DNA from 3 places in the Pantoea sp. X-Soil-TKNS-1211 genome. Region 3 is predicted to be linked to each of the others. Evidence: predicted binding sites of a transcription regulator. Region 3 holds the regulator's gene; each other region holds the start of a gene.

Region 1 (3,392 bases), 600 kb from region 3:
AAATGCCAGTCAGCAGGAGATTGAGCGTGTGGCGCAGATGGCCTGTGTTCATGAGGATATCCTGCGCTTACCTCAGGGCTATGAAACTGAAGTCGGTGAACGTGGCGTGATGCTGTCAGGTGGGCAAAAACAACGTATCGCCATTGCGCGTGCGTTGCTGCTGAATGCCGAGATCCTGATTCTGGATGATGCATTATCAGCGGTTGATGGACGTACCGAGCACGATATTCTGCACAACCTGCGGCAATGGGGTCAGGGCCGTACCCTGATTATCAGCGCGCATCGTCTTTCGGCACTGACTGAAGCCAGCGAGATTCTGGTGTTGCAGCAGGGGCAGGTGGCACAGCGTGGCGACCACGATGATCTGATTGCGCAAAGTGGTTGGTATCGCGATATGTATCGTTATCAGCAGCTGGAAGCGGCGCTGGACGAGGATGAGATCACCGAAGGAGCGAGTCGTGGCTAAATCTGTGCGTCTGTGGCCCACGCTGAAACGGTTATTGGCCTACGGTAACCCCTGGCGCAAATCGTTATGGCTGGCGGTGGGCATGTTATGGCTGGCGGCGGCGGCAGAAGTCACCGGGCCGGTGTTGGTCAGTTATTTCATTGATCATCTGGTGGCAAAGCATCAGATGCCGTGGGGCATTGTCGCCGGATTGGTGGTCAGTTTTATTCTGCTGCAACTGCTGGCTGCGGGTTTGCACTATTTTCAGGCGTTACTGTTTAATCGTGCGGCAATTGGCGTAGTGCAACAATTACGTACTGATGTGATGAATGCTGCGCTACGTCAGCCGTTGAGTGCCTTCGATACCCAACCGGTTGGGCAGATTATCTCGCGTGTGACCAATGATACCGAGGTGATCCGCGATCTTTACGTCACGGTAGTGGCAACGGTGTTGCGCAGTGCGGCGCTAATTGGCGCGATGCTGGTGGCAATGTTTGCGCTCGACTGGCGTATGGCGCTGGTGGCGATGGTGATTTTCCCACTGGTGCTGACGGTGATGTTGATTTATCAGCGCTACAGCACACCGATAGCGCGCCGGGTGCGTAGCTACCTCGCCGATATCAATAATGGCTTCAATGAAGTGATTAACGGCATGAGCGTCATTCAGCAGTTCCGCCAGCAGGCACGATTTGGAGAGCGCATGGGTGAGGCCAGCCGCTCGCACTATCTGGCACGCATGGAGACACTGCGACTCGATGGCTTCCTGCTGCGTCCGCTGCTGAGCTTGTTCTCTGCACTGATATTGTGCGGTCTGCTGATGTTGTTCAGTTTCGCCACGCCCGGCGTATTTGAGGTGGGAGTACTTTATGCCTTTATTACCTATCTCGGTCGTCTGAATGAGCCGTTGATTGAACTCACCACCCAGCAATCAATGCTGCAACAGGCGGTGGTGTCGGGTGAGCGTATTTTTGAATTGATGGATGCGGCCCAGCAGGATTACGGCATCGACAATCGGCCGCTGGCCTCCGGGTGTATCTCCCTGCGTGACGTCAGTTTTGCCTACCGCGCCGATCGTGACGTGTTAAGCCAGATCGATCTGGAGGTGCCTGCACGCGGGTTTATTGCGCTGGTCGGCCATACCGGCAGTGGCAAGAGTACGCTGGCGAACCTGCTGATGGGTTATTACCCGGTGACGCGCGGCAGCATTGAGCTGGATGGTCGTCCGCTGCCGCAACTGACGCATCAGGCGTTACGTCAGGGGGTGGCGATGGTGCAGCAGGACCCGGTGGTGCTGGCGGATACCTTGCTCGCCAACGTCCGTCTTGGGCGCGATATCCCGGAACAGGCGGTGTGGCAGGCGCTGGAGACGGTGCAACTTGCTCCACTGGTCCGCGCGATGCCGGACGGTATTCACACTCGGCTGGGCGAGCAGGGCAATAACCTGTCGGTGGGGCAGAAACAGCTGCTGGCGTTGGCGAGGGTGTTGGTGTCGTTGCCGCAGATATTGATCCTTGATGAAGCTACCGCCAATATCGATTCCGGTACTGAGCAGGCGATTCAGCACGCTCTGCGTGCTTTGCGCCAGCACAGCACGCTGGTGGTGATTGCGCATCGCCTCTCTACCATTACTGAAGCGGACCAGATTCTGGTGCTGCATCGTGGTCAGGTCGCCGAACGCGGTACGCACAGCGAATTGCTGGCGCAGCAGGGGCGTTACTGGCAGATGTATCAGTTGCAGCAGGCAGGCGATGAACTCGCGGCGGGCATTCCCTTAACGACTGAAGGGTGACTTGCACCTTTTCTGCGCACCTTTATCGGATTATTCTGTATAAATGCACTTCTTTGAGGCTTGAAGCACCAAAGAAGTGCAAACAATCTACTCTTTTCTTCCTTTCCTGTTTGTATTTGTGTTGCCCATCACAGAACGAAGCGCGCTGCGGTGCGGCTAATCTGCTGACTCTGCGCTTTTTTTATTTATGGCACACCCTTTGCTTATATCCCTGCGTGTCCGGTAAGACTCATTCATTAAATACCTGGAGGGGATCGTATGAAGCTGGTTACCGTGGTAATCAAACCATTTAAGCTGGAGGACGTGCGTGAAGCCTTATCCTCTATTGGCATTCAGGGACTGACAGTTACCGAAGTGAAGGGTTTCGGTCGCCAGAAAGGTCACGCAGAGCTTTATCGCGGTGCCGAGTACAGCGTGAACTTCCTGCCAAAAGTAAAAATTGATATCGCCATTGCTGATGATCAGTTGGACGAAGTCGTCGATGTGATCAGCAAAGCCGCTTATACCGGCAAAATTGGCGACGGCAAAATTTTCGTTGCGGAACTGCAACGCGTTATCCGTATTCGTACTGGCGAGACCGACGAAGCAGCACTGTAACTGGGCCTTGATTGTGATGGGATGGAAAGAAATGAATAAAATGATGACGAAGTTGGGCCTGACCAGCCTGGCGCTGTTACCGTCTCTGGCCATGGCGGCAGCTCCTGCCGTCGCGGACAAAGCCGATAACGCGTTTATGATGATCTGCACCGCACTGGTGCTGTTCATGTCGATTCCGGGTATTGCCCTGTTTTACGGCGGTCTGATCCGCGGTAAAAACGTGTTGTCCATGCTGACTCAGGTAGCGGTGACCTTCTCCCTGGTCTGCGTACTGTGGATGATCTACGGTTACTCGCTGGCCTTCAGTGAAGGCAATGCCTTCTTCGGTAGCTTCCAGTGGGCGATGCTGAAAAACATCGAGCTGAAAGCACTGATGGGCACCTTCTATCAATACATCCACGTTGCGTTCCAGGCTTCCTTCGCCTGTATCACTGTGGGCCTGATTGTCGGTTCTATTGCTGAACGTATTCGTTTCTCTGCTGTGCTGATTTTCGTCGCTGTATGGCTGACGCTGGCGTATCTGCCGATTGCGCACATGGTCTGGGCTGGCGGTCTGCTGGC
Region 2 (3,392 bases), 2.2 Mb from region 3:
GCAGCTGAAACTCCATCATGTCTGGCGGGCGGAACCTTCTCGGTGTCAGCCCGCACCAGCGTAATTACCTGAACGGCGGTTCATTAAACGTCCGCAATTTACGCGAATGCAACTTATCCCCTTCAGCCCGCAACAACTCCACCGCACAAATCCCAATCTGCAAATGCTCCGAAATCGCCCCTTCATAAAAACGATTCGCCTGGCCTGGCAGTTTGATTTCGCCATGCAGCGGCTTATCCGACACGCACAACAAGGTGCCATACGGCACACGGAAGCGATATCCCTGCGCCGCAATGGTCGCGCTCTCCATATCCACCGCCACGGCGCGGCTCAGGTTGAAGCGCAGCGCCGAAGCGGAGTAACGCAGCTCCCAGTTACGGTCATCAGTGGTCACCACGGTGCCGGTGCGCAGACGTTGTTTAACTTCTTCTCCCGGCATACCGCTTACCGCTTTGGTGGCGTCGTACAGCGCGCGCTGCACTTCGGCAATGCTGGGGATCGGGATATCCGGCGGCAGTACGCTGTCCAGCACATGGTCGTCACGCAGGTAAGCATGCGCCAGTACATAGTCACCAATGGTCTGGCTTTCGCGCAGGCCGCCGCAGTGACCAATCATCAGCCACGCATGCGGACGCACCACCGCCAGATGATCACAGATGGTTTTGGCGTTGGATGGTCCGACGCCAATATTCACCAGCGTGATGCCGCGACGATTGGGTGAAGTCAGGTGCCAGGCGGGCATCTGGTGTTTCTTCCACGCCAGATCCGACATCATCGCTTCCGGATCCTGGGTGTCTTTGGTGATTACCACATCGCCAGCACAGGCGAGGCTGTCGTAAGGCGTGTTGGGATCCTGCACCTGCTCAATCGCCCAGCGCACAAACTCATCAACATAACGCGTGTAGTTGGTGAACAGCACAAACGGCTGGAAGTGTTCAACAGCGGTGCCGGTGTAGTGGCGCAGGCGCGCCAGCGAGAAGTCAGTACGCAGCGCATCGAAGTGCGACAGCGGGAACTGCGCGTCGGCGTTGAACAGGCCATCAGCGGTTTCATCACCGATCTGCGATAGCTCGGTAGTGGGAAAATGACGTGCGATGCTGGCGCTCATCGAACGATCCAGCGACAGGTCGGAGCCATCGATCACGTAAGGGAAAGGGATCTCCTGCTGAGATGGACCCACCTCAATCACCACCTCGTACTCTCTTTCAATCATCGAAAGTTGCTCGCTCAGGTAGTGACGCAGCAATGCCGGGCGGGTGATGGTGGTGCTGTAGCTACCGGTATGGGTGAAACGGCCCCAGGCACGGGTACGGTTTTGCTGTGGGCCATCGCCCGCCCAGGTAATCCGCAGTTCCGGGTAGACAAACAATCCCTGCTGACGTGCTGCTTCATCCGGCAGACGTCCCTGTTCGGTAAAGTCACGAATCGCGCTACGTAACGCCGCAACCGCGTTGTCGTACAGGCGTTCCAGTTCATCCAGCGCCTGCTGGCTGCTGATGCCGTTCCGTTGTGTATTCATAGGTTCTCCCTCCGAAATTTGGACCGATTTGGCTATAGCATAGCGGGTAAACCCCTCAGCACCATGAAGAATCTGTGATCGACCGCATTCTGCACCATCAGAGTGCTGGTGCGTCTTCAAACGCTGACTATGGTTAAGATCAGCAGAGGCGTTCCCGCCGCTTTAACGCGCTGCCAGTGCAAAAACTTGTCACCAATGCTTACCTTTGGCGAGGTTTTTGCTTAATCGTTAACCGTGGCCGCGCTGGCCATGCATCGCAATTGGTTAAGTTTCAGAAATTGATTTCTCCCAGGCCGTGGTATGGCTCCGTTCCTGACCCGTTGAGGATTGAAAGCATGTCTTTGAAATTCATAAAACTACCATTGAAGGTCGTGATTGCAGGTTGCCTGAGTGCGGCGTTTTATGCCCAGGCAGACATTAAGATTGGTGTAGCTGGACCCTTTTCCGGCCCTAATGCCACTTACGGCGCACAGTATTGGAAAGGTGCTACTCAGGCGGCGGATGATATCAACGCTGCCGGGGGCATTAACGGTGAGAAAATTGTGCTGGTACAGGGCGATGACGCCTGCGAACCGAAACAGGCGGTGGCGGTAGCCAACCGTCTGGTGGACCAGGACAAGGTGCTGGCGGTGGTCGGCCACTTCTGCTCCTCCTCCACCATGCCCGCCTCAGAAGTGTATGACGACGCCGGTGTGTTGGCGATCACCCCGGGTTCCACCAACCCACAGATCACCGAACGCGGCATGAAAACCATGTTCCGTATGTGTGGTCGTGACGACCAACAAGGGGCGATTGCGGCTAACTACATCATCGATAAGCTGAAAGCTAAGCGCGTGGCGGTGATCCACGACAAGGACACCTACGGTCAGGGGCTGGCCGATGCCACCAAAGCGGCGCTGGAAAAACGTGGCGTCAACGAGGTGTTGTATGAAGGTTTGTCGCGTGGTGAGAAAGACTTTAACGCGCTGGTGACCAAAATCGCTTCGGTGAAACCGGATGTGGTCTACTTTGGTGGTTGCCACCCGGAAGCCGGTCCACTGGTGCGGCAGATGCGTGAGCAGGGCGTGACGGCTGCCTTCTTCTCCGGTGACTGTATCGTAACGGAAGATATGGTGACGGCTGCCGGTGGCCCGCAATATACCAAAGGCGTCTATATGACCTTTGGTCAGGACCCGCGTCAGATCCCGGATGGCAAAGCGGTGATTGCTAAGTTCCGTGCCGGTGGTTTCGAGCCGGAAGGCTACACCCTGTATGCCTATGCCTCCGTTCAGGCACTGGCTGCCGCCTATAAAGCGGCGGGTAAAGATAACGCCAAAGCCAGCGACTGGCTGAAAGCGAATAGCGTCGATACCGTGATGGGTAAAAAAGCCTGGGATGGCAAAGGCGACCTGAAAGTCTCGGATTACGTGGTTTACCAGTGGGACGATAAAGGCAAATATCACCAGCTGTAAGCTGACACGCGGCCCCGCGTGCAGCGGGGCCATTTGCGATTGGGCGCGAGGTTTGCGCTCCCCTTAAGCACGGGACTTGCATATGGACGCCTTCTTTCTGCAGCAACTGGTGAACGGCCTGACGCTGGGTGCGGTTTACGGGCTGATTGCTATCGGCTACACCATGGTGTACGGCATTATCGGCATGATCAACTTCGCTCACGGCGAGGTGTATATGGTCTCTGCCTACCTTTGTGCCATCGGGCTGGGACTGCTTAGCTTCTTCGGTATCCACTCCTTTCCACTGCTGATTTTCGGCACCCTGATCTTCACCATCGTGGTCACGGCGGTATATGGCTGGACCATTGAGCGTATTGCCTATCGTCCGTTACGTAACTCCACGCGTCTCGCCCCGCTGATTTCGGCTATTGGTATGTCGCTGA
Region 3 (3,392 bases):
GTTCGAGCAGGTCGCTCTCCTCATCAATGGCGCTTTCCAGTGACAAATTTTTACTGGAGAGCGGATGCAAGCGGCGTGTATCGCTGTAGCGACGGATTAGCGTGTTACGGTCAGCGTCGAGAAACAGCAGCTGTGGCGAAAAAGAATCCGGCAGATTATTAAGCGCGGTTTCGAAAACCTCCGGCGATTCCGGCATATTACGCACGTCGATACTGACGGCGGCAGAGATGTTGCGTTCGCTTAAGGTATTGGCCAATTCTGGTAACAACACCACTGGCAGGTTATCGACACAGTAAAACCCCATGTCCTCGAGCGCACGCAACGCGACTGATTTTCCTGAGCCTGACCGACCGCTAACGATCATCAGCACCATCACATTTCTCCCGTTTTAAACCGGCACTCTGGCCGGTAAAAGTAGCTGTCGCTTAAAGGTGGTCTTCCTGCGCTTCTGTGATAATGGCATAGAGTTCTTCATCGCTCTGCGCAGCGCGTAGACGACGACAAACGGTTTTATCTGCCAGGCGTTTTGCCACCAGCGATAGTGTATGCAGATGGGTTTTACACTGGTCTGCGGGCACCAGTAGCGCAAACAGCAGATCCACTGGCTGGTTGTCTACCGCATCAAAGGCGATGGGCTGATCGAGGCTAATGAACACGCCAACGGCGCGCAGTGTATCCTCCTCCAGTTTGCCATGTGGAATGGCAATACCATTGCCAATACCGGTACTGCCCATGCGTTCACGGGTGAGGATCGCTTCGAAAAGCGTCTGGTGAGGCAGATTGAGCTGTTTCGCTGCCAGCTCGCTGATTATTTCCAGCGCACGTTTTTTACTCTGGCAGTGTACGCCGCTGCGGGTGCAGTCCAGCGTGAGGACCGAGCTCAATTCCAGTGTCAGATCGTTGTTCATCATCGTTTCACTTGCGAGTTCACATAGCCGCGAGGATCACTCACTTTACCCCGATAGCGGGAAAAATACAGTTATCCTGTTGGCGCTTGCGCAGATGACAAAACGGGGCGGTTAGCCCGCCCCATTCTGTGCTCTAAGTGCCGAACCGGTCAGCACTCTGCAAGCGTGAAGGTTAGTGTTTTTTCAGTTTGTCTTTATGTTTGGTCAACTGACGGGAAAGCTTGTCGATCAATCCGTCAATGGCCGCGTACATGTCTTCCGCTTCCGATGTCGCGTGCAATTCACCGCCGTTCACATGCAGTGTTGCATCAGCAATCTGCGTTACCTTTTCCACTTTCAGAACAATATAGACCTGATTAATCCGATCAAAATAGTGTTCCAGTTTGGCAAATTTACTATTTACAAATTCGCGCAGCGGTTCGGTAATCTCTACATTCAGTCCGGTAAGGTTTATTTGCATAGGTCTTCCTTCTCAATACATTCAAACCAGCTGCTTACGCTGATTCGAGGGCGGGATGGACAAAGACTCGCGATACTTAGCAACCGTACGGCGGGCCACCATGATGCCCTGTTCAGATAACATGGAGGTCAGTTTGCTGTCGCTCAAGGGTTTTGCGGGATTTTCCGCAGAGATCAATTTTTTCACCAACGCACGAATCGCCGTCGATGAGGCTTCGCCGCCACCTTCGGTATTCACATGACTGGAGAAAAAATATTTCAGTTCAAAGATGCCACGCGGGCTATGTAGATACTTTTGCGTAGTCACACGGGAAATCGTGGATTCATGCATATCCACAGCCTGAGCGATGTCCGCCAGCACCATGGGACGCATGAACTCCTCGCCCTGTTCAAAAAACGCCTGCTGCTGCTCGACAATACAGCGTGTCACTTTCAGCAGCGTGTCGTTACGGCTCTCCAGGCTCTTAATCAGCCATTTGGCTTCCTGTAAATTGCTGCGGATAAACTGGCTGTCGCTATCATTACGTGCAGCGCCGCCCATTGCAGCATAGTGCTGATTAATCTTGAGACGTGGCACGCTGTCGGCATTCAGTTCTACCGTCCAACGTGTGCCGATTTTTCGCACCAGTACATCCGGGATGACGTACTCAGGTTCGCTGGTGTTGACCGATTGACCCGGACGCGGATCAAGCGATTGAATCAGCACCATCGCCTCTTTCAGTACATCTTCTTTCAGGCGCGTCATACGCATCAGGCTGCGGAAATCGTGATTGGCTAACAGATCAAGATGCTCGCTAACGATTAAACGCGCTTCCGCCAGCATTGGCGTATCGGTGGCATATTGAGAAAGCTGCACCAGCAGGCAGTCACGCAGGTCACGCGCGCCAACGCCAACCGGATCGAAACGCTGCACGCGTTTTAAAACCGCTTCTACTTCTTCCAGCGTGAGTTCTTCATCACCGATGCTGTCACAAATATCCTGGATCGTCACCGTGAGATAACCGGTGTCGTCGATAGCATCAACAATTGAGGTTGCAATGGCGCGATCGGTATCAGTGAACGGCGTCAGCTCAACCTGCCACATCAGGTAATCCTGCAACGACTGGGTGGTTTCACCCTGATAAACCGGTAGTTCATCATCCTGGTAATCTGTTCCGGTACCAGAAGGCGTTCCGGCGGTGTAGATTTCATCCCAGGTTGCATCGAGCGGCAGCTCTTCCGGCATCTCTTTTTGTTCCAGCGCCTCGCGAGTATCGAGTGCCTCATTTTCCTGATATTCGCGAGCGTCTACTTCCTCGTGTACTTCTGATTGTTCAAGCAATGGGTTGCTTTCCAGCGCCAATTGTAATTCCTGCTGGAGTTCAAGCGTAGAGAGTTGCAGCAAGCGGATTGCTTGCTGCAACTGGGGTGTCATCGCCAGCTGTTGGCTGAGCCTGAGTTGCAAACCTTGCTTCATAATCCGGATTGAGTTTCCTAAGCAAACGTCGGAGGTTACGACACCTTATCAGAGTCTGAACTCTTCGCCCAAATAAACACGCTTAACCTGCTCATCTGCAAGTATTTCATCGGGAGTGCCGTGGGCAATCAAATGCCCCTGACTGACGATGTAAGCGCGTTCACAGACGGCAAGGGTTTCGCGTACGTTGTGGTCGGTAATCAGCACACCCAACCCGCTATCGCGCAAATGTTCAATGATCTTCTTGATATCAATAACGGAAATGGGGTCAACTCCGGCAAAAGGCTCATCCAGCAGGATGAATTTAGGATTGGCGGCCAGCGCGCGGGCAATCTCGACACGACGGCGTTCACCGCCGGAAAGTGCCTGACCCATGCTGTCACGCAGGTGTTCAATGTGGAACTCTTCCATGAGTTCGTTGGCACGATCCTGGCGTTGTTCTTCGGTGAGATCGTCACGGATCTGCAACACCGCCATCAGGTTGTCGTAAACGCTAAGGCGACGGAAAATTGACGCTTCCTGCGGCAGATAGCCGATGCCGCGACGTGCACGTGCATGCAGCGGCAGAA

What was found. The regulator sigma-54, encoded in region 3, starts transcription at its own class of promoters, with help from an activator protein. The targets are predictions, from matches to a motif close to GTTGGCACANNTTTCGCTNT.
Region 1: a site for sigma-54 is predicted at 2,421-2,440, ahead of glnK (P-II family nitrogen regulator). Genes of this name have one in related genera too.
Region 2: a site for sigma-54 is predicted at 1,724-1,743, ahead of AC6I8W_RS13000 (branched-chain amino acid ABC transporter substrate-binding protein). Genes of this name have one in related genera too.

Annotation. Positions count from the first base shown of each region.
Region 1 is NZ_AP035953.1:1,152,795-1,156,186, forward strand. It holds gene AC6I8W_RS05380 (SmdA family multidrug ABC transporter permease/ATP-binding protein) at 1-466, shown strand, start outside; gene AC6I8W_RS05385 (SmdB family multidrug efflux ABC transporter permease/ATP-binding protein) at 459-2,234, shown strand; gene glnK (P-II family nitrogen regulator) at 2,493-2,831, shown strand; gene amtB (ammonium transporter AmtB) at 2,863-3,392, shown strand, end outside.
Region 2 is NZ_AP035953.1:2,717,637-2,721,028, reverse strand. It holds gene AC6I8W_RS13005 (AMP nucleosidase) at 65-1,519, opposite strand; gene AC6I8W_RS13000 (branched-chain amino acid ABC transporter substrate-binding protein) at 1,855-2,970, shown strand; gene AC6I8W_RS12995 (ABC transporter permease subunit) at 3,053-3,392, shown strand, end outside.
Region 3 is NZ_AP035953.1:555,857-559,248, forward strand. It holds gene rapZ (RNase adapter RapZ) at 1-373, opposite strand, end outside; gene ptsN (PTS IIA-like nitrogen regulatory protein PtsN) at 426-908, opposite strand; gene hpf (ribosome hibernation promoting factor) at 1,081-1,368, opposite strand; gene rpoN (RNA polymerase factor sigma-54) at 1,390-2,823, opposite strand; gene lptB (LPS export ABC transporter ATP-binding protein) at 2,872-3,392, opposite strand, start outside.